DNA from 2 places in the Paenibacillus sp. DP01 genome. Region 2 is predicted to be linked to the other one. Evidence: riboswitches for the same ligand, from Rfam matches in the RefSeq annotation. Region 2 holds a riboswitch; the other holds the start of a gene.

Region 1 (12,052 bases), 2.8 Mb from region 2:
CATCGCACTTGGCTTTATGCTTGCAGTTATTATTATCGGTCGAAAGGCCGTCCCTCTGCTAAATCGGATTCTCCGTATCCGCTCCAATGAGGTATTCGGCCTCGTTGTTTTTGGCTCACTGTTTCTGGTGGCTGGTTTTTCAGAAACGATCCATGTAGCAGAAGCTATTGGAGCCCTGCTGGTCGGTCTGGTACTGGCCGAAACGGAACACGCCAAACGGATTGAGCATTTAATTGTTCCTTTCCGCGATTTCTTTGGTGCCCTGTTCTTCTTCAGTTTCGGACTGTCCATTGATCCGCTGTCTCTAGGAGGTAACGCCATATGGCTTGCGCTGGCAGCAGTCCTTCTCACACTATTTGGTAACATTTGGGCGGGTATGCTGGCTGGGCGTACAGCGTCTCTATCTCCCAAAGCATCCGCAAATATCGGTTTGACTATTGTGGCGCGAGGCGAATTTTCGATCATCATGGCCAACTTGGGTAAAGAAGGCGGTTTGCTTGATATTGTTCAACCTTTTGCAGCCATCTATGTACTCATACTGGCCATTCTTGGACCGCTTCTGACAAAGCAGTCAAAGCCTATCTTTAATATGCTAAACAAAATATTCAAATTTAAGGACCCTCGCTTACGAAAGGAAGAAAGCAAATCGGCGTAACTGTAAAAGCTGGATACGACAATCCATAGGAGGGAAGGCTATGCCGCACGTTGTAAAACATGCCGAAACTTTATGAGGCGGCTTGTGAAGCCCGCTTCAGGAGATGCGAGCAGGTTCCCTGTCTTTTATACGATAATTGGCGGAATTACGGCATCCGTCGGTCTGGAATTGTTTTTACATCCGCATGATATGATCGCTGGAGGCGTTACGGGAATCTCCAGACTCATGTCGCTTTATACACAGGAGCATTTTGGGTCACTGCTATTTGTTTTGAACTTGCCACTAATGCTGCTGTATTCTTTGTCTACTCACAAACCCATGCTGCTTCGCGCACTCCCCGGCTTGTTTGCCTTTTCAGGCTCAGCCATCATTCTCTCGCCTTTTCCGGCAGTGAGTGGCCATCCGGTCGTATGTGCTTTGGGAGGCGGAATCTGTATTGGGCTTGGGGCAGCGCTGACAGCTCGTCACGGGGGGTTGCTTGATTCATTAGGACTCAGCGAATCTGACGATGGCCGTCCATCCACTTTGTTGCTAATTCATCGGAAAATTCCGTTAATACAGATCGTAATGTTGTGTAATGGCCTGCTGCTCATTACGGCTGGTTTTGTGTTAGGCTGGGAGCCAGCCCTCTATTCCGCCTTATCCTGTCTCGCTGCCTATGAAACGACTCGGCTGATGTTTACTGGTCTGAGACGCATGGTCTGTGTTGTCAGCAAAAAACAGCCAACTGTCGAAGATGCCATATATCGCAGGTTGCGTTTACACAGCACACCTATTGAAGGTTCTGCCGCCCAGATAAAGGGCAAGATTAAAAGCGAATCAGATAAAAAAGAACAAATGGTCATCATTTACAGTGTTCATCTTTTGGATTTGCAGCGCTTTAAGGCGGCCATCCAAATGGCAGACCCACAGGCTGAGATCATGTATATGAAGCGATGGGAAACGTAGCAAAGCCCAAATATATTAACCATAATAGAAAAAAGATTAAAGATATTGTAGTATTCACTCTTCCGCACAAAAACGCTTATCTTCACTATCCTTGTACATAGGATAGTGAAAGATAAGCGTTTTATAATGTACGATATTAGCTGATATTAATTTTGCATAATAAAGTCATGCTCAATACTGCTGGCACTGTCAAAAGTACGAATAATATCATAACGGGTATTGCGCTGTGCCGGAATGTGACCCGTCTCACGGATCAACTGTAAAATGGATTCGATGTTAACCTTATACGTTGCGCCTGCAGCGGAAACTACATTTTCCTCAATCATGGTGCTGCCAAAATCATCACAACCGTAGTACAGTGATTTTTTACCGATTTCCGGTCCCATCGTTACCCATGAAGACTGGATATGCTTGATGTTATCCAAAACAAGACGACTGATCGCTACAGTCTTCAAATATTCCTCTGGCGTCTGGCGTTCTTTCTTCAAATTCGTGTTGTCTGGTTGGAAGGTCCAAGGAATAAAGGCCAGAAATCCTTCAGAATTATATTTGTTTTCAATGCATTCGTCCTGAGCATCACGGACACGCAGCAAATGCAGCGCACGCTCCTCCATCAGCTCGCCAAATCCGATTACCATGGTAGCCGTTGTGTTCATCCCAACCTTGTGAGCTGTTTGCATGACATCCATCCAATCACGCCAGGAGCCTTTGAGACGGCTAATTTTGCGGCGTGTACGGTCATCCAAAATTTCTCCGCCTCCACCCGGCAGCGAATCCAATCCAGCTTCATGAATGGCTCGGATCGTTTCCTCCATGGATAGGCCGGATTTTTCCTTCATTTTGTGAATTTCAGCTGGTGAGAAGGAGTGCATTGTAATATCTGGAAAACGTTCCTTAATAGCTTTCAGCAAATCGGTATAATAGCTGAACGGTAGGTTTGGATTTACACCGCCTTGCATTAGGATTTCGGTGCCACCTACATCCTGCGTTTCCTTAATTTTTTGGAAAATCACCTCATCCGGCAAAACATAACCTTCATCGGAACCCGGTCTGCGGTAAAATGCGCAAAAGCGGCAGTATACGTCACACACGTTCGTATAGTTAATATTTCGTCCGATGACGAAGGTTTTTATGGGATCGGGATGCATGCGATTCATGACTTTATTCGCCGCATGACCTATTTTTTCAACCTCGTCTGATTCGAACAAAGCAACGGTATCCTCTAAATTCAGGCGTTCGCCGCGTAGGGCTTTATCTAAAATATGGTCGATTACACTCATGGTGTATCCTCCTTCGCTGTCACAGGGCGACGAAATGAAAGACAGGACTTATGAACGAGAATGCTTTCACAAACCTGCGTTCGAACCCTGCCGTAATGTATGTTCATGACTAGCCTTGTATGTTGTCTGTGCTATTTAGCATAGTAAAACCTAATGATAATACTAACATATCTTTTGGTAAGGAACCATACTTAGACTGAAAAGTGCCTTTTTTCACACTGTCTATCATGTCTTTCATATAGAAAACAGCAAGTCTCCTGAATACCGGAAACCTGCTGCTTAGGGCTGTACCTATTTGCTTCCTTCGTATAACGTTGAGATGCTATGGACGTGCTAACGTTCTAGCTCAGCGCCTCATCCAGATCACGGATCAGGTCATCAATGTCCTCCAGACCTACGGAGAAACGAAGTAGTCCGTCTGTAATCCCGCGCTCCAACCGTACACTTTGCGGCATAGCCGCATGTGACATCATTGCTGGGTACGACAAAATACTTTCCACAGCTCCCAGACTCACCGCCACAATGGGAATCCGTACGCGACTGAGAACCTCTTTGGCACGTTCACCCGAACCCACATCAAACGATATCACTGCACCATAACCGCTCGATTGACTCTCATGAATCACACGCCCTGGATGATTTTTCAGGCCCGGATAGTATACCGCTTCAATGTCATTGCGCTCGTTTAGCCAATTGGCAAGCTTAGCTGCACTTTTTTCGCTGTGAGCCATACGCGCCTCCAGTGTCTTCATACCACGCATGAGCAGCCAAGACTCTTGCGGTGCCAGCACAGTACCTAATCCATTCTGAAGCTGCTTGATTTGTCTCCCCAACGACTCGGTACGAGCTACCGCAAGCCCTGCCAGTACGTCGCTGTGTCCACCCAAAAACTTGGTCGCACTGTGCAATACAATATCGACTCCCTGCTCAATCGGACGTTGATAATAAGGTGTCATAAAAGTATTATCCAACAACGTCAAAAGTCCATTATCCCTAGCCCAAGAGGTTATTCCAGCTACATTGGTAATTTTGAGGGTCGGATTAGATGGGGTTTCCATATACACAGCCCTTGTATTTTCCTGCAACGCCTCTTTCACAAGGTTGAGATCCGTCATGTCAACGAAGGTCGTTTCGATATTCATCCGTTTCAAGATGGAGGTCAGCAGTCGATATGTTCCTCCATATACGTCCTCCGAAACAATGACATGATCACCAGCGGATAAGAGCATAAATGTAGTGGAGATAGCAGCCATACCTGATGCAAAGGCAAAACCACAAGCTCCACCTTCTAATAAGGCGATATAATCTTCCAATGCTTGTCGTGTCGGATTACCTGAACGGCTATAATCATGCTGTGGGGGATTAAAAATATCATGATGGTGAAAGGTCGAAGCTTGATAGATCGGGACACTCGATGCCCCTGTAACACTGTCAATTTCAGAGCCAAAATGCAGCAGCTTGGTTGCGAATTTCCGCCCTTTGTCCAGATCCTCTCCGATCTTCCTCGCATCCTCTATCATTGCTGCTCCCCTCCTTCTACTTCTTGACGTGCCGCTTCCAGTGCCGAACGCAAATCTTCAATCAGGTCATCTGTATGCTCGATACCTACGGAGAAACGAAGCAACCTGTCATCTACCCCGACTGCATCCCGAATTTCTGCCGGTATGTCCGCATGTGTCTGCACAGCAGGATAGGTCATTAGCGATTCCACACCGCCTAGACTTTCGGCAAACGCAATAAGCTTAATATGACGAAGCAAAGGCTCCACATAGCGAGCATCCTTTACTTTGAAAGAGAAAATACCCGTGTTTCCGCTGGATTGTTTATTTTGTATCTCACGACCTGGATGGCCCTCAAGCGCCGGGTAAAATACTTCCGCCACTGCTGGATGCGTCAGTAAATAATTAGACAACACCGTAGCATTATGCTCATGTCGATCCATACGTAGCGCTAACGTTTTCATCCCCTTCATCAACTGATAGCAGTCGCTTGGGGAAAGCACGGCCCCTATGGAATTGTGCAGGAAGGAAATTTCAGCTGACAGCTCTTTTCCTTTGCTTACAATCAACCCTGCCAGCACATCGTTGTGTCCGCCCAAATATTTGGTTGCGCTATGTACCACAATATCCGCACCAAGTTCCAATGGCCGCTGGAAATATGGTGTTAGCAGCGTATTATCTACAATAGTAAGCAACTCATGTTGTGATGCCCATGTAGCCACCGCTTGAATATCAGTAATCATCATTAACGGATTGGTAGGCGTTTCTATGAATACGGCTTTGGTATTCGGTCGACATGACTGTTGGAGTGCTTCGAGATCGTTTGTATCCACATAAGTTGCGGTCACACCAAATTTGGATAAAATACGCTCTAGCAAACGATAGGTCCCGCCATAAAGATCCAGCGATACAATGAGGTGGTCTCCCTGTCCAAACAAAGCAAATACCGTTTGCAGCGCTGCCATACCTGAGCTGCAAGCAAAGCCTGCATCACCAGATTCAAGTGCAGCAGCAGCCTCTTCCAGTACCTTTCGCGTGGGATTAATCGTCCGAATGTAATCAAACCCTGTGCTTTGACCCAGACGGGGATGGCGGAACGCCGTAGATTGGTAAATCGGGTAATTAACAGCCCCGGTTACTGGCTCCTCTACTGAACCGATTTGTGCCAATCTGCTTTCGATTCTCCACTGCTTATCACTCATATGAATCCTCCTGTTCACTTCCATAGTAGGTGCTATAACATATGCTGCAAAAATGGATGTCCAAGACTATACTGCTGCGCTACTGCAAGGTGGTACTGTATAAGGGTAAACTACAAGCCCATTTTTAAATCTGAGGTCCGATATCATAAGGTGTTTCTTGGTATACATAATAGTTAAGCCAATTTGAAAATAATAAATTGGCATGAGCCCGCCAGATCGAGGGCGGTATGCGTCCAGGATCATCATTAGGATAATAATTTTTGGGGACGTCAATATCCAGTCCTTTGGCTATATCGCGATCGTATTCCCATTTCAGCGAAAGTGGGTCATATTCAGAATGCCCTGTTACAAAAATTTGTTTACCATCAAGCGTGGCTACCAGGTACACTCCAGCTTCCTCGGATTCGGATAAAACTTCTAATTCGGCAATATGGTCAATATCTTCCCGCCGAACCTCGGTATGCCGAGAGTGGGGAGCATAAAACAGTTCATCAAAGCCGCGTAGCAGTTTCACTTTAGGTTTAATAACGGTGTGTGGGAATACCCCAAAGCATTTGGTATCGAGCCCGTATTTCGGAACATTGAAATGATGGTATAAGCCTGCCTGTGAGGCCCAACAGATATGCATGGTCGAAGTAACATTTGTTTTCGTCCACTCAAAGATTTGCCGGATCTCCTGCCAGTAGGTCACATCCTCAAACTCAAGTTGTTCTACGGGGGCTCCTGTAATAATCATGCCGTCAAAACGACTGTTCTTGATCTCATCAAACGTTTTATAAAACATGTTCAAATATTCTTGCGATGTATTTTTAGATACATGTGACTTCATATGCACCAACGTGACATCCACTTGTAACGGCGTATTGCCGACCAGACGCAACAGTTGGGTTTCCGTTGTTTCCTTCGTAGGCATCAAATTCAAAATGGCGATGCGCAACGGACGAATATCCTGATGATAAGCCAGGCTTTCGTCCATTACGAAAATATTTTCGCCCTCCAGTACTTCCTTAGCAGGCAGTGTATCTGGAATTTTAATCGGCATGTAAACTCACTCCTTGATCGGTAAGTTGTGCGAAAATCGTCTGGTAGAGATGCCGGGCATATAATAAAAAGACCTTTCTCGGTTAGAGAAAGGTCATATTTGTATCCATATGCGCCTCTCTCATCTGTCAGGGCTACGCTTCTTTGTACAAAGCGCGAGTCCTGCAAGAATTAGCACCGTGCGATAAAAATCGCCGGTTGCCGGGTATCATCGGGCTAGTCCCTCCACCTGCTCTTGATAAGATTTCGCTATATTCATTTTGGGTTCACAAAGTTCTTGTTGTTCACTTTAATGCATCGGCTGGGCTTCGTCAAGATGGACTTGTAAATTTGTGCCCTGCATTCACATTTTGTCTACCTTTTCCATAGGTTAAATCATATCCCCCCTTTCGCAGAAGCTCATATGACTGCTGTTGATTTAGCCCATGATTTTGCCCTTGAAAGGCCGTAGGCCGAGCGTTATACTATACAAGTGCTAATAGGCAAAAATACGGTGCAACAGTGTAGATTAGAGTGTTTTCTTCGATACTGTGGCAACCTAAAAAAGAACATATGTGAGGTGAATCCGGAATGGAAGGCGACCCGAGTCCGAATAGGCGGCGATCCCTGAACAACAGCATAGGAATGACTTCAGCTTGCCGAAAGACGGGACGCCAGGCTCCGCATGCTCCAAAAGCCTTCTGCTTTTGATGGTATGCACGCTTACCCGCACCGGCTAACTGGCTAACTGAGTCCATTCCTTATGCTTAAGGTAAACGTATTTCCGTTACGACGGAGCATAAGGAGTGACATATATGAAAATCCGTTTGGTTAACAACGGGGTTTTTACCCCTGTCGAAGAAATTGAAATGGCGCTCACTGCACCGGCAGAAGGCTTTTATTGGATTGATGCCGATGTCGAGGATCTGACAGTGCTTCAGCCCTTATTTTCTATGCATGATCTTGCAGTAGAAGACTGTTTGAGTGAAGAAGAACAGCGTCCAAAGATTGAAATTTATGAAAGCCATTATTTTATCGTTGTAAATAGTATTCGTTTTGATGATGAAGAAATATTTTTGCGTGCTTTGAACATTTTTCTCGGCCGCCATTTTATCATTACGGTGACCAAGCAGAAAATCAATGAGCTTCGTACTCTCAAGCCTATGCTGTGGGAGCAGGAAGTTAGCCAGCCTGACCGTTTTATGTATCTGTTGGTCGATTTGATCGTTGATAACTATTTTCTGGTTGGTGACCGGATTGAAGTTCGTATTGAAAAGCTGGAAGAAGACATTCTAATGCATACGAAAAAGTCGCACTTGAACGAAATCATCGGATTGCGCAGTGAGATTCTATGGCTAAAAAAAGTGCTCGGCCCGCAAAAGGAAGTCATCAATACCCTGAACAAACGGGATTTGCGGCTTATCGACGATCAACTACAAAAATATTTTAGCGACATTTATGAAAATGCTGTGAAAATTTCGGAGACTTTCGAAACTTATCGCGACTTGATGGGGAACCTTAGAGAAGCTTATCAGTCAAGTATCGCCAACCGTGCTAATGAAATCATGCGTGTGTTTACCGCCATTACAACCGTATTTATGCCGTTGACGGTCATTACCGGAATATATGGGATGAACTTTGATAATATGCCTGAGCTTCATACACGTTATGGTTATTTTGTCGTCATTGGGATTATGGTGGCACTAGGTGTCAGTATGTTCTGTATTTTCCGCAAGAAGGATTGGGTTTGAATTATTTGGTTTTCAAGCTTGGTCATCAAAAGCAGCAGCCGAGTCCTATGAGGAACTCGCTGCTGCTTTTTTATGTTGCACCTTATTTGTACTTTAGGACACTTTCAATCGTCTCTATATTATCCAACATGTCGGTCAGGTACCTCCTGATGGCGGAACCGTATACGAATCAGTCGCAGTCGCTCATAAATTTGATCCAGCCCTGCTTCCGTCGCTTTTTCTTCTCCATACACTTTTAGCATAATGGGCTTGAGCAGCGTATCTCCCAACTCTGCATAAGCAGACCAGATGGCTGCCTGCTCCTCCTCTGACACATGTGCCAATTCCTTGCGGATCAGCTTCTCCATATCCATTCCATCCCTATCCAAATGCTCCACAGCTTCAATCATTTCTCGACGGTGCAAGCCTGTCTTCATTCCGATATGCTCCAGTGAAAGACCGTCCGAAATGCCTTCGATAATCGCTCTAGTCAGGCTAAACTTATTCAGTTCCTGTCTGTACTGGTTTTCTTTTTGCTTGTACAGCCATGACAAAAAAACTTCTTCTTCAAGTGTCTCTGTTACCCAGTTCAGCGGAAAGGGCGTGGTCCGATCATTTTGTTTCGTTATAGCCAATAGCTCCGTCCCATATTGCGACACCTTACCCAGGCCCATACCAGGTAGTTCTAACAATTCTTCTTCGGTATGAGGAAGATAGACGCTGATGAGTCGAAGTAATCGATTCGTAGCGATAAAATAAGGTGCTTTTCGCTCAGTTGCTGCCTTTTGCCGTCTCCACATTGTTAATTGTTCATACACCTCATCACGCGGAAACAAATCACTATAGCAATACAGCTTTTGTAGCGTTTGTCCACGTCCTGATGATCCTTCTTGCTCATGAAAAACGCCATGAATTAGAGGCCTATAGCCCTCAGCCATCTTGAGTGCCAGCTCATGACGGTATACATGCAGTAATTCCTGCCACAAACTGCCTTCATACCAAAGGTCGTCTATACTTTCATCTGGGACATGATGTGTGCTCCAGCCTGCACTCCATCCCCCTTCATGTTGTCCGATCCATACCTGCGCAAAGTCCTCGCAGCCTTCTTCATTCTGTTTGGACAAGCGGTTTAAAAATACAATCTCCATGGTTCTTCCTCCCTCATAAGGTTAAAATGACTGACTCGCACAATACACAACGCAAAAAAAAGCACCTATCCTGCGTATTCGCAAGAAAGGTGCTTCCCTTTTTGATCCGTACTATGCTGTTGCCTATATGATAACCGGACCTTGGAGTACCGTCAACCATAAATTCTAAGAATTCAGCTTTTCCTTGGCCAAAGCCAGAGCACCGCACAATCCAGCATTGTCACCCAAGCCCGGAGATACGATATATTGCTCAATTTCTGTAGTCAGACTCGGATGCTGTACGTACCCATTTAAAAGTTGTTGAAGCTTGGTACGAATGAGCGGGAACAATTGATCCTGCTTCATTACTCCGCCGCCCATAATAATTTTTTGCGGTGACAGGATTAATACATAGCTCATTAAAGCCTGGGCCAGATAATGCGCCTCCATTTCCCAGGCCGGGTGATCCACAGAAAGCTCATGCCCTTTAACCTTCCATCTTTTTTCGAGTGCTGGCCCCGCTGCCAGTCCTTCCAGACAATCTCCATGATATGGACATGTGCCCTCATAGTGATCTTCTGGATGACGACGTACCAAAATATGTCCCATTTCCGGGTGGGATAATCCATGTACCAGCTTTCCGCCAACCAAAGCACCCGCTCCGATGCCTGTACCTATTGTAATATACAGACAGTTGTCCAATCCTTTAGCCGCACCCCAAATGGACTCACCCAGTGCTGCTCCATTCACATCCGTGTCAAACCCCATAGGTACATCGAAATGCTCCTTCAGTTTGCCAATCAGATTATAATTTCCCCAATGCGGCTTTGGCGTTGTTGTAATATAACCATATGTATCACTGCCTTCGATAGGATCAATCGGTCCGAATGAGCCTACACCCAGCGCTTCAATCCCCTTGCCTTCAAAAAATGCAATGACATTCTCCATGGTTTCTGCTGGAGTCGTTGTTGGAAAGCTTGCTCTTTCCAATACTTCTCCTCGTTCATTTCCAATTCCACATACAAATTTGGTACCGCCTGCCTCAATTGCTCCCAATACTGTCATAGCTGCTGTAATCCCCTCTCCATGATCTCTCTCCATTATATTCACCTGAAACGAGCCTAAGGTCAATCCCCTTATCACAATTGTATAAAATCCTTCACATGGTTATATACCTAAGCTGAGTTAGTTGTATACAAATAAGGACACTAACGCACCAAGCGCCAGTATCCCTATATAACTTAGTCCACCTGAAATGCACAGCACAAGCCTAACAGCTTCATTATGATCCGGTTGCGACACCCATCAACGTACACAAGCTCTTCATTTCAAGCTGCTCAAACTTATCGACAATTTGCACGTGATCCAGCGTCAACAGACAGCTGTCTAAAGCACACGCAACAGGCACATCACAGTGAATCTTAGCAAGTTTGCGTGAAAGATGCAGCATATCCAAATCACTCTCGATCTTTTTACGAACCGATGGAGTCAATTGATCCAGATTTTCCAGAATGCCTTCAATGGAGTCGTACTCCTGCACCAGCTTGAGGGCAGTTTTCTCACCGATTCCGCGTACTCCCGGGTAATTGTCACTTGCATCACCCATCAAGCCTTTGAGGTCGACCACTTGGCGCGGCTTAAGCCCTTTTTCTGACAGCAGGGTCTCCGGGGTATATACCATATAATTTCCATGCCCTTTTTTCATAATAATGACCCGTGTCCGCTCATCTACCAATTGAAGTAAATCATGATCTCCCGAGAGAATCATGACATCCATGTCCTCATTTTGCGAATAATGACGTGCGAGCGTACCGATACAATCATCCGCTTCAAAGCCTTCCGCCCCAATGTTGGGAATGCCGAGGCTGTCCGTCACTTCACGGATCAAAGTAAATTGAGGAATCAAATCATCTGGCGCGTCGGCACGGTTGCCCTTATACGCAGCAAAATGTTCCCCACGGAATGTCGTTCCACCCATATCCCAGCAGCAAATGACATGTGTAGGATTAAAGGTTTGAACTGCATCCCAAAAATATCGAATAAAACCATATATGGCGTTCGTTGGTACTCCAGCTTTTGTACGACGGATATAACCGTTTGCAGCGGTTGCATAATAAGCACGAAAAAGCAGGGCCATGCCGTCAACCAGCATTACGGATTGTTCATTGCGTTGTGTCACAGATTGTATTGCTCCCATTCATCATAATATTTAACCCTCACAGTATAACATAATGTGGGGGTAAATTGGGCTTTACTGAGCTCCCCATGTCCCCTCAAATGTTTCCTCTTTGAATCCTACGGTTACTTTATTCCCGTCAGTTACAATCGGGCGTTTAATTAATCTTCCATTCGAGGACAAAAGCGAAATTTGCTCTTCACGGCTCATGTTTCCAAGCTTATCTTTCAGCTTTAACTCTTTGTATACTTCACCGCTCGTATTGAAAAACTTTTTCAGTTCCAACCCGCTTTTTTTAATCAAGTCTTCCAATTCCTCCGGGCCGGGCGGTTGTTCAAAAATAGGAATCAGTTCCGTCTCATGCCCCTTGTTTTGCAGCCATTTCACTGCATTACGACAGGTGCTGCATTTAGAA
Region 2 (12,052 bases):
GCGCGTGTAGCTTTCTTGATCGCGTGCTGTATTGCCGGAGCGGTTGTACTGGTATGCTACTTGGTATTGCTGGTTGTATTGCGCGTATTGCGCAGGGACGAGCTGGGCAACTATCCGCGTATGTTGCAGAAGGTATTGCGTCCGTTAATGCGCCTACAGCGTGAGTCCACTGGACAACGAAGCTAAAAGAATCCTTCCTCTGTTCAATGAAAGGACCTAAAGCTGTTATGAGCATCATGGGCCATTGCTGTTTTTTGAATGCCGTGGCGATGCTCATGGCGCATAGCAAATAACAGAGGCCGTCTTGGTTCACTGATATGCCCAAGTGTAGAACCGTCCTGAAACCAGTCATAACGGGGAATCGGATCATAGGCTGTATCTGACCAAACGGCGTTCAGTTCCGGGCTGTACAGACGTTGACTTGGCGGGAGCCATTCATGTGCTAAAAGCGTTGCACTCTCTTCTGGAGAGCGCAGCGCTTTTTGTTCATTCGGAGTGAACAGTCCCGGCCAATAGTCGCTGCGAGAACCGGTATGCGGCACGCTGGCAGCAAATGCGGATGCCTGATCCAGTACCTGCTGATGGCCAAATAACATAGCGTAGAGACTTTTGCCAAAGCCGATCCGCTCGTCCAGATGGCCGAAACGCTCCATGACAAGTCCGGCAAGGCCTCCGTTTAGTCCAAGCGGAAATATAACTTGATTGAGCTGAAGCCAGTCATGCAAATAAAAGCCCGGCTTGTGTGTCACAAATTTTTGAAAATACGGATCTTTCACGACACGTCCTTCAATATAGTTTTGTTCATTAATAATGAGCGCCACCGTCAAAAGAGAACTATCCCGCCAAGCCCAGAAACGTTCCCAAAAGGGCTTCATGAATGGCGAAACGTGAAAATAGGGCAACAAATGGAAGCAACTTCGTCCCAAATGACGGCTGTGCATGTAAAGCTGCAACTGTGGATAAGCGTCCTGAAAAATAAGGGCGTTACAGCGCTCAAGTAGTCGATACAGCCACTCCTTTTCCTGTTCGCCGAACAGGTCGCCAATGAGCTCTCCTTTCAGATCAGTCATATTATAGCCGCCATTACGAGAAACCAGATGGGCCAGTAATGCCCAGTGTAATTCCGGGTAGCCACGATAGCATTCAAGGTAAGCGGCAGTGCGCGTGATGTTGCTGCGATTCTCCTGTGCTGTATCGTTCTTGATCCGCTCCAGCAGCTCACAGTCTGTTTCGCATAAGGGCATATTAAGAGAAGAGGGACGCGTAGCGGGTCCGTTCACCAGCATTAATGCTTCAGCTTCATTCATGGCGGCTTGTGCCGAATGATAATCCCACGGCAGTTCACGTAAGGGATAGCGTAATTTACGGGATTCGGTCCAGGCCGCACGTTTGCCCTCCCATGCCTCCTCCGCAACACGCGGAACGGAGCTCAGTAGCTTGAGCCCTCCCTGAAGCTGTCGAGATGCCACATGGAGCCATTCGGTGAGAGACATGTTTAAATAACCTCCTTTCAAGTGCAGGCATCCCCGTATTCCACTAAGTATGTTGGGTATGCTGTTAGAATGTCGTCGCTTATGTGGATTCTTAAGTATATCTTTAGTATGCCTCAATGAGAGGGCTTCCAATCGGCATGTGAGCATAATAGGGGTGTGTGCAAAAGCTTCACTTGGCGTTACAATAGAAACTACAGGATTTCCTGCATAAAAGAAGTTCAAGGAGGAATTATGTATGCAAAAAATCGTCTCTCATGAAGACTTTAATAAGGCAATATCCACTTCAGGTGTAACGGTAGCTGTGTTTAAGGCGGACTGGTGCGGGGATTGTCATTTTATTGATCCGTTCATGCCTGATGTGGAACAACAATATGCAGACAAGCTTACATTAATTGAGATTGATGTAGAGCAGGCCGAAAGTGTCAGTCAAGAGCAAAATGTTCTAGGGATTCCCAGCTTTATCGCTTACAGTGAAGGGCGAGAACTGGTACGTCTGGTGAACAGGCTGCGTAAATCCCGCGAGGAAATCGAGCAGTTTTTGGACCGGGCTGTAGAAGTCCATGCTAACTTGGCAAAATAAATGATAAAGGTATGTATGAGGGCTCCGAAGGGAAACCTAATCATCACGATATACAGAAAGCCGCTTCCTTCCGAAGGAGGCGGCTTTCTTACGGACACGTTCACATTTTGTCAACAAAGCTCGTATGTCAAGGAACGATATATCAGTTATAATTACTTTAAGTGATCATTTCACAACATCTAAAGTGAATAAATATTATATTTGGAAGGATACGGGTGAATTCATTGAATAACAAAATCAGAATACTAAAATGGCTGGCACTCGTAACATGCATTGTCATGTTTTTGGCTACCTTCGGTGGAGGTGTCGTGACGCGAACGGATTCGGGTCTCGGCTGTGGACGAGAATTCCCGCTTTGTAATGGTAAGCTGGTTCCGGCACATACCATCGCATCCCTTATTGAGTTCTCTCATCGCTCCGTCAGTGCCATGGCTGGAATTCTTTCTATTGCCTCGTTTGTCGGCTTTTTGCTGTTTATGAAGCATCGGAAGGATTTACAGCTATTCTCGTTGCTCACGTTATTGTTTGTTATCATACAAGGTGCGATGGGGGCGTTGGCTGTCATCTTCTCCCAATCGGCTGCAGTCATGGGACTGCATTTTGGCTTTGCGCTTATCGCTTTTGCCAGTGCGACTATGATGACGCTGGGAGCCTGGCAGGAGCATGCGGATTCACGCTACACTCCACGTCTGATTCCTGGGCGTGTCAGTCGGGGCTATCGTAACTTTATATGGCTATCAACGATCTATACCTATATTGCTGTTTATTCAGGAGCGTTGCTTAGTCATTCGGTCATCCAGAAGGTTGTAAATATTGGGGGCTTCATATCTCCACTGCTGCTTCATCAGATTTCAGCCGGACTGCTGTTCGTCATTATTTTGGCTGTGGGTCACTACTCGTACCGTTATCACCCGAATCACCGGGATATTCGTACCCTAGGTGTCGTATCGGTCGTATTGATCATTCTTCAAGTAGTGATTGGCATTATCTTGCTGTACGTCAACAGACCTGAAATTTACATGTTTATCGTGCTGGGACATATGCTGGTGATTGCATCGTTGTTCTCCGTTTTGGCTTATCTGAGCTATCGTGTATGGCAATTGTCACCGGACCGCAAGCTTGTTCCGACCCAAGCACAGCGTACCTAAGCGTTTCGTAGATCATTATAAAACGTATTTTGCCCAAGAGGTGTTGAAACACGTATAATAACATCATAAGAAACAAACCAGGCCCACGAGTTTCTCGAGGGCTTGATTTGCTTAGGAGGAATCATCCAGTTGATCTACCAGAATTTGCGCCAATTTATTGAAGCGCTGCGAAAAGAAAATGATCTTAAAATTATAGAAGCACCTGTCGATCCTTATTTGGAGTTGGCTGAGATCCACCGAAGAGTCATTGAGGAAGAGGGCCCGGCACTGCTGTTTACCAATGTCAAAGGAACCCCGTTTCCTGTAGCCAGTAATTTGTTCGGCACGAATCGCCGTGTGGACATGGCTTTTGGCCCTCGTCCAGAGCAACTGATGGATGCAATTGTAGGTGCGACCAAGACGCTGCTTCCACCTACACCCAAAGCGTTGTGGAATGAACGTGGCCTGATTAAGGACATGCTAAAAGTAGGACTAAAAACAGTATCTCATAACGAAGCTCCTGTATTGGGCGTTCGCCGTACGGATGCTCCGCTGGCTCCGCTGCCTAGAGTAACCAGTTGGCACGAGGATGGAGGACCGTTCATTACGCTTCCGCTCGTGTATACCGAAAAGCCAGGCCATTCCAAGGACCATAATTTGGGGATGTATCGCATCCAGATTTATGATGATCAGACGACAGGGATTCATTGGCAAATCCATAAAGGCGGCGGCTTCCATTATCATGAGGCAGAGCTGCGTAATGAGCCGTTGCCTACGACGATCATCATCGGTGGCCCGCCTGCTCTGATTGCGTCTGCCATTGCTCCTGCCCCGGAAAACTTGCCAGAGCTGTTGCTGGCTTCTCTGATTATGGGGGGCAAGCTGCCCATGACAGAAGACCCGCTTGGAGGCCATCGCATTCCGGCAGAAGCCGAGTTTGCGATCAGCGGCTATGTGCCGCCTCATGAACGTCGCCCGGAAGGGCCGTTTGGCGATCATTTTGGCTATTACTCATTACAACATGATTTCCCTGTGTTTCATGTCAAACATATGCATCACCGCAAAGATGCCATTTATCCGGCAACCATTGTAGGTAAGCCACGGCAGGAAGACTACTATCTCGGCGAATTTTTGCAACGTCTGTTGTCGCCCGCCTATCCGCTTGTGATGCCTTCTGTCAAGTCGTTATGGGCATATGCAGAAACAGGTGTACATGCGCTGGCAGCGGCAGTCGTACGTGAAAGCTACTCCCGTGAAGCGCTGGTATCCGGCTTTACCATTCTGGGTCAAGGTCAATTGTCGTTGACCAAATTCCTGATGCTGACGGATCGGGTGATCGATTTATCCGACTTTAACCTGTTGCTAGAAACCATTTTGGAGCGATTTAATCCAGCCAGAGATTTGTTTATTTTTAACCATACGTCTCACGATACACTCGATTACACGGGCCGCAAGCTGAATCACGGCAGCAAGGCGATTCTGATGGGGGTAGGCGAGCCTGTGCGTGAATTGCCTCGCGTTTATGAAGGCGGCGATCTGCCGGGAATTCGTGAAATCGAACCCTATTGCGGAGGTTGCCTCGTTATATCCGGCTCGTCCTTTGAGCAGGAGCCTGAACTCGCTGCGCGTGTATTGGAGCGATTAGCTGCGGGTGAGCAAGAGTGGCCGCTTGTCTTTATCGTGGACGATGCCAAAGAAGTTGTTCGCTCCCAAGCCTCGTTCCTGTGGACGGTATTCACACGCTTTAACCCGGCTACAGATATGTACGCCGACAGCGAAGTACGTTTGCATCACCTGAACTATAAGCTGCCGATTATAGTGGATGCACGTATGAAGCCAGGCTACCCTGATGAGGTGCTACCGCGTGAGGATATAGTTAAGCTTGTAGATCAACGGTGGACGAGTTATTTCGCTTGACGCCTATTCAAGCATCTAACAGCCGGATTTTACAGATATGAAGGAGGCGTGAAGCATGATACGCAAGCTGTTGGGCGAGCCCCCACGTGAAAATCATGGCGTCCTGCTGGATGCCATGAATAGCATGTCAGACATGTTACATTTGCTGGAACGGCAAATTCAGGCCAGTGGTGATCCTACCCATGACTTTCGGAAGGCGGATATTTTAACACGTGGTCTGATGTCGTCTTTGGATGAACTGGAGCAGAGCCATCATGCTGCCGCCTTTTTCCGTATGAAAGTGAAAGCCGGATACGCTGAAGATATGAGCAAGGATGAAAAATCCGATTATGCTTTGTATGTTTTCTTTTATAAGGATGGGTTTGTGCGGGTATTCTCTATTTTGGATAAGCTTGGTAATTGGATGAATGATTTGTATGATTTAAAAACAGGGCAGTATAAGGCGCATTATTCGTATTTTACCGTGTTGAGACAGCTCAAGTATCTCAAAATGCATCCTGTATTGACTGATAATTTAAATGATATCAAGGACACATACAACGATGCCATCAATCGCCTGCGTAAGCGTCGAAATACGGAAATACACTATATGAACACGGAAATGCAGGATGATCTCTGGCAACGTCACCGTGCTTTATATGGCAAAATCCAACTGGAGGACCTTGATCACCATCTGGAAGATTTGCAGCAGGGCTTGGAAATGGTATGCCAGTCGCTATCAAACGCATTTTCTTATACTGCGAAACAATGGGAGAACCGGGCAGTGCGCCCATAATTATGACAGAAAATATCCTTTGACAAAGCAATGTAAACTATCTATACTGAAACCTAGTTTCAGAAAAATGCTTGAATTATTTTTTTTATATAAACTTAACGGACAGCTAAAGCTGGAGTTTAACATATTTTTCTTATCCAGAGAGGTGGAGGGACTGGCCCGATGAAGCCCGGCAACCCGTTCTTTCCCGGTGTAATGCACCGGGAGGGAACATATGGTGCTAATTCCTACAAAACCGCTAGAGTTATAGCGATTTTGGCAGATGAGAAAAGGTTCGCAAGGTGGGGCCCTTTTCATTCTGTGAAAGGGGCTCTTTTTTGTATAAATAAATAGTGATTTTATACAATCCCGAGAGATGACAACTGGTTAACAGGGTAAGAAAGAAGTGAAGGAGGTCGCAGCACGTTGATAGAGCTTAAGCAATTAACCAAGCATTATGGTAAAGGTAACCGACGCGTTAATGCGTTGTCCGGGTTGAACCTTTCTATAAAGCGTGGAGAAATATTCGGGGTGATTGGTCATTCCGGGGCGGGCAAAAGTACGTTGATCCGCTGTATTAATTTATTGGAACGCCCTACTTCAGGCGAAGTATGGGTAGATGGGGTTAACCTTGTGACTGTGAGTCAAGCCCAGTTACAGAAGCAACGCCGAAAAATCGGAATGATTTTTCAACATTTTAATTTGTTGTCTTCGGCGACAGTGTATGACAACATTGCATTTCCATTGCGGCTGGTAAATACCCCAAAGCAGGAGCTAGACAAGAAAGTTCGCGAGCTGCTGGAATTGGTGGGACTGAAAGAACACAGTGGAAAATATCCGTCACAGCTCTCAGGTGGACAGAAGCAGCGGGTAGGGATTGCACGGGCACTGGCTAGTGATCCGCATGTGCTGCTGTGTGACGAAGCGACGTCTGCGCTTGATCCGCAGACGACAGGGTCTATCCTGAAATTGCTGTTGGATATTAACCAGCGCTTTAATTTGACTATCGTATTGATTACTCATGAGATGCATGTCATTCAAAGTATATGTGATCGAGTTGGCGTCATTCATGAGGGCGATATCGTGGAGCAAGGTCCGGTGGCGGAAGTGTTTTTGAAGCCACAGCATCAGGTGACTAAGGATTTTATCCAGCGGGAGGCAGAACATCCTGAGGAATTACAAGCAGCGATTGCAGCAGCAGGTAGCGGCGAATCGGCACAGGTGGTACGTATCTCCTTCTTGGGCAGTAAAACTTATGATGCAATTCTATCGCGTACGGCTCGAAGTACAGGTGTTGATTTTGCAATCTTACAGGGCACCATCTCTACGATTAAAAACGTACCGTATGGACAGCTGATCGTTCGTTTTGAAGGAAACCATTCAGATATAGAACATACGCTGCGCGAAGTGTCAGGGCAAGGACTCGATGTGGAGGTGATCGGACAATGAGCGAACTTGATTTTTCGCAAGTGAGTTGGGAAGAGCTAGGGAATTCTACTCTGGAAACCCTTCAGATGCTCGGGGCATCTGCATTGTTCACCCTCGTTATTGGTTTGCCGCTCGGTATATTGTTGTTTCTGGCAAGCCGTTCCTCGTTGACTCTGATGAAGGTGATATACGTTGTATTATCTTTCGTCGTTAACATTTTGCGTTCCGTACCATTTATCATCTTGATCGTCGCACTTATTCCTTTTACACGATCGTTGGTAGGTACCTCGACCGGGGTGCTGGGAACCATTCCGCCATTGGTTATCGGGGCTGCTCCTTTCTTCGCACGTCTTGTCGAAACGTCACTACGTGAAGTGGACAAGGGTGTCATTGAAGCTGCACAAGCGATGGGGGCTTCGACAGGACAAATTATCCGGCGTGTGCTGTTACGTGAGGCACTGCCGGGCCTGCTCGCCGCATTAACCATTACCGTCGTTACACTCGTATCCTACACGGCAATGTCCGGTATGATCGGAGGCGGTGGACTGGGTACGCTGGCTATCAACTACGGCTATTATCGTTACGAAACGGCTGTAATGATTGTTGCGGTCGTGCTAATGGTCGTATTGGTACAACTGCTGCAAATGGCAGGAGATCGCCTCGTGCGGCATTATACTCGAAAATAGGGAAAACATATAGATATCCTTATTGATCAGGACGTCTGATCCTGAATATTACAAATTATTGGAGGGGTAACAACATGAAGAAATGGGTATTGGCTGTATTGAGCTTGACATTAATTGCGGTACTGGCTGCTTGCGGTACAAAGAGCACAACATCGGATACAAACAATGCGGCCGAAAATACAGGCGGGTCACCCCGTGAAGTCGAACTGAAAGTTGGAGCTTCTCCTGTGCCTCATGCGGAAATTTTGGAAGCAATCAAGCCTCAGTTGGAAAAAGAAGGGGTTCGTCTTCAAGTCGTTCAGTTTAACGACTATGTACAGCCGAACGTGCAATTGTTTGACAAGCAACTGGATGCTAACTTTTATCAACATGTACCTTACCTGAATGTGATGAATAAAGAGCGTAAAATGGATCTGGTTTCTGTTGGCGCGGTTCATCTGGAACCATTCGGTATCTACTCTCAAAAATATAAAAAGCTTGATGAACTTCCAGACGGTGCAACAGTAGCCATTCCGAACGATGCAACCAATGGAGGTCGTGCATTGCTGCTGTTGGAGAAACAAGGTCTGATCAAGCTGAAAGATGCTAGCAACATTGAAGCTACTGTAAAAGATATTACTGAAAATAAGAAAAACCTGAAGTTCAAGGAACTGGAAGCAGCTATGCTGCCACGTCAGTTGCCGGAAGTGGATATTGCGTTGATCAACACGAACTACGCTTTGGAAGCCAAGCTGAATCCGACCAAGGATGCATTGGCACTGGAAGACAAAGATTCACCATATGCTAACGTACTGGTAGCACGTCCTGATAATAAAGATTCCGAAGCGATCCAAAAACTGCTTAAAGCTTTGCAATCTCCAGAAACTAAAAAATTCATTGAAGACAAATATCAAGGCGCAATTATCCCTGCATTTTAAGCAGAAACTAAGAATGCGCTGAACGTAAACCCCAGCTTCTCTTGAACAAGAGGACTGGGGTTTCTTTTTGGTTGGAGTTGTAGGGATTGCTTAAATATTTTATACTTGGGGGTGACCGTTCTCTGTGAAGAGGAGGAAAACTGTTGAGAGACAAAGTCGCACTCATAACGGGTAGTGCCAAAGGTTTAGGTAAAATGACCGCTCTGCGTCTGGCTGATGAAGGTTGTGACATTGCCCTGAATTATGTCCATAGCCAGGCTGAAGCCGAAGCGCTTAAGCGGGTAATTGAGTCTAAGGGAGTACGCTGCCTGTCTTTACAAGCAGATATCTCGGTTCAGGAAGATATCACCAGGCTGATCGGTGAAGTGCAGGATCGGCTGGGCGGAGTCGATATTATGGTGAATAATGCCGGACCGTTCATCCGGGAACGCCGTCTGTTTGCGGATTACAGTGTGGCTGAGATTCATGCCATGATACAGGGGAATCTGGTCGGTACCATGTTGCTGGATCATTTGGTATTGCCGCACATGCGTAGCCAGCAATGGGGACGTATTATTCATTTTGGCTTTGGTCATGCTGGAGAAGCAAGGGCTTGGCCGCATCGCGCCGTCTACGCAGCTGCTAAGGTGGGGCTGGTGTCTTTTACGAAGTCACTGGCTGTAGAGGAAGCTCCCCATGGCATCACGGTCAATATGATCTGTCCCGGGGATATCCGAGGAGCGAACAAGGAAAAGTCGATTGCCGATGTCATCGGCATGCAGGATACAGAGACACCGCGTGGGCGTCCAGGAAGCGGAGAGGACATTGCGCGAGTGATCGCCTATTTGTGTGAGGAGCATTCGGATTTTATAACGGGTAATATTATGGATGTGTCCGGAGGATTGGACCCCATTCGGCCAACCATATAAGATCGAGAGATCCTTTAGACGTTGTAACACAAAAAAGAGTCTTGAGCTTCGTTACCGAAGTCAAGACTCTCTGATCATTATGCATCAAGCATTAGAATACTTGTACCACTTCTTGGACGCCTTCGACTTCTTCGAGAAGAGCGCGTTCAATCCCTGCCTTCAGCGTAATTGTAGAACTTGGGCAACTGCCGCAAGCGCCTACCAGCTTCAGCTTAACGATACCATCTTCAACGTCAACCAGCTCAACGTCACCGCCATCGCGTTGCAGGAACGGACGGAGCTTATCCAGTACGTCTGCTACTTCATCATACATTTGAACGCTTTGTGCTTCGCTCATTAGAATTCAACTCCTTTCCTATACCTTATTTATTATATTACAAAGCGGGCCAAATTAAAATGCCCGTCATCCAAAGCAGGTGAAAAAAATGTTAAGACCTATTATTGAATTTTGCACCAGTAATATGCATTTTGGTACCGATGAGATTATGTCCAAACTAGAACAGAACCCGGATTATGATGTGATTGAATACGGCTGCCTAAGCAATTGCGGTCAGTGTAACGCTGAGCCTTATGCGATGGTTAATGGTGAAATTGTATCCGCAGATTCAGCAGAGCTTCTGTACGAAGTGATTCTAAACAAAATTAAAGAAGCCGAAGCATGGGACAACCTGGATTTGGATTAAAAATAGAAGTCATCGGCAAGCAGCTTCCTCTTGTAGGAAATATGTATTATTCATAGATGTAACAACAAAGAAGACCTGCTCTGGAAGCAGGTCTTCTTTGTTTGTTGAGTATCCAATTAGCCAAAATGGCGTTTGGACTTCCAGAGCACACCGCTCTTAAGCAGACGCGGCACTCGTCCACGCAAAGAGGTACTGCCCATAAAGCCATAACCAAACCCGGCCTTCTTGCCAAGTGCACCTAATGTACCACGTAGCTTTAAAGGATGCGGGTGAGGCGTTTGTCCTTTCCACAGGTCGCGTACAATGTGGGCAATCTGCTCACCTTGCACCTCTGCCGCCTGAGCGCTTGGAGAGTAAGGAAGGCTCGCACAGTCTCCGACGACGTACACTTCAGGATGATCCGGTATTTGATAATATTCATTTAGCACGATGCGACCCTGAGGGTCTTTAGGAACTGCTAAATCCTGCACAATTTTAACGGGCTGAATCCCGGCTGTCCATACAACCGCATCGGTCATAATTTGCTCGTCACGGTTGTAAATAGCCCCTGGCTCAATGCGGGAAACCGCAACATGATTTAGTGCGTTCACATGATGCTCCTTGAACCAGGCATGTACATAAGCAGACAAACGTTGCGGAAATGCTGATAGCACCCGCTCGCCCCGATCCATAATCGTAATATTCAAATCCGCGCGGCTTTCACGTAACTCCGCAGCAATCTCGACCCCACTTAGACCGCCACCTACAATATGGACATGTCCATAAGGCTTGATTTCATTCAAGCGCAGATACGTTTGGCGGGTATGATTAAAGGATTGGATCGTACAGCTGTATTCTTCAGCTCCCGGTGTATTATGAAAACGGTCGGTACAACCTAGCGCGATGACAAGTTGGTCATAGGGCAAAGGATCACCATCTTGAAAATGAACCATTTTATTCTCAAGATCCATCGAAGTGACTTCTCCGTATTTGCGAATAAGGCGTTGTTCATCCGGAAAATGTACCCTCAAATCAAAATCAGATACGGTACCTGCCGCAAGGGCATAGTATTCTGTTTTCAGCCCCTGAAAGGGCATCCGATCCACTAAAATAACTTGAATATCGTCGGGAATGTGTTTATCCAGCAATTCTTTGGCAATGGTAAGGCCGCCATAGCCGCCCCCTAGAATAACGAAATTTTTCATCAAAATCCGCCGTCCTTTCGTTACCGTGTCCCCGGCAAATGGTCTGGTGTCTTGTCGATCTAGCACAAGTTTTGTTGTTGTAAAGCCCGGAAAGGGGCCTGCCTTTAGCAGACAGACCGACGTGTTCCGGGGCAGCTTGAGGCTGCTTGGTGTGAGTAATGGGGATAAAATGCACGCGGGAAATCTGAATCCGATGTTACACTTATTCGAAAACTTCGATTTCGTTATAGAAGGTGTCACGTTCTACAGGTATGCGTCCAGCACCTTTGACCAGCCAGATTAGCTCTTTGCGGGTCAATCCGGCAGGAGTCAACGCACCTGCGGCATGGCTGATCTGCTCGCGCACAATCGTGCCATGGACATCAGATGCGCCAA

The links. A riboswitch is a leader RNA that binds a small molecule or an ion and turns the genes downstream of it on or off. The one in region 2 is predicted to bind S-adenosylmethionine.
Region 1: it holds a riboswitch for S-adenosylmethionine, as region 2 does, so the genes downstream of both, metA (homoserine O-succinyltransferase) here and ACH59B_RS20380 (methionine ABC transporter ATP-binding protein) in region 2, are expected to answer to the same signal.

What each region holds. Positions count from the first base shown of each region.
Region 1 covers NZ_CP173059.1:1,779,711-1,791,762, reverse strand. The annotation lists gene ACH59B_RS07950 (cation:proton antiporter) at 1-655, shown strand, start outside; gene ACH59B_RS07945 (YitT family protein) at 740-1,603, shown strand; gene mqnC (cyclic dehypoxanthinyl futalosine synthase) at 1,750-2,883, opposite strand; gene ACH59B_RS07935 (aminotransferase class I/II-fold pyridoxal phosphate-dependent enzyme) at 3,225-4,403, opposite strand; gene ACH59B_RS07930 (PLP-dependent transferase) at 4,400-5,584, opposite strand; gene metA (homoserine O-succinyltransferase) at 5,709-6,626, opposite strand; SAM riboswitch class I at 6,744-6,870, opposite strand; gene corA (magnesium/cobalt transporter CorA) at 7,420-8,355, shown strand; gene ACH59B_RS07915 (HRDC domain-containing protein) at 8,475-9,482, opposite strand; gene ACH59B_RS07910 (ROK family protein) at 9,648-10,526, opposite strand; gene ACH59B_RS07905 (5'-3' exonuclease H3TH domain-containing protein) at 10,744-11,640, opposite strand; gene ACH59B_RS07900 (arsenate reductase family protein) at 11,713-12,052, opposite strand, start outside.
Region 2 covers NZ_CP173059.1:4,622,035-4,634,086, reverse strand. The annotation lists gene ACH59B_RS20410 (polysaccharide biosynthesis protein) at 1-186, shown strand, start outside; gene ACH59B_RS20405 (DUF2515 family protein) at 204-1,493, opposite strand; gene ACH59B_RS20400 (thioredoxin family protein) at 1,729-2,073, shown strand; gene ACH59B_RS20395 (heme A synthase) at 2,289-3,221, shown strand; gene ACH59B_RS20390 (UbiD family decarboxylase) at 3,351-5,117, shown strand; gene ACH59B_RS20385 (Cthe_2314 family HEPN domain-containing protein) at 5,173-5,892, shown strand; SAM riboswitch class I at 6,023-6,161, shown strand; gene ACH59B_RS20380 (methionine ABC transporter ATP-binding protein) at 6,298-7,320, shown strand; gene ACH59B_RS20375 (methionine ABC transporter permease) at 7,317-7,985, shown strand; gene ACH59B_RS20370 (MetQ/NlpA family ABC transporter substrate-binding protein) at 8,060-8,902, shown strand; gene ACH59B_RS20365 (SDR family oxidoreductase) at 9,046-9,810, shown strand; gene ACH59B_RS20360 (NifU family protein) at 9,902-10,147, opposite strand; gene ACH59B_RS20355 (YuzB family protein) at 10,236-10,493, shown strand; gene ACH59B_RS20350 (NAD(P)/FAD-dependent oxidoreductase) at 10,610-11,677, opposite strand; gene mqnE (aminofutalosine synthase MqnE) at 11,880-12,052, opposite strand, start outside.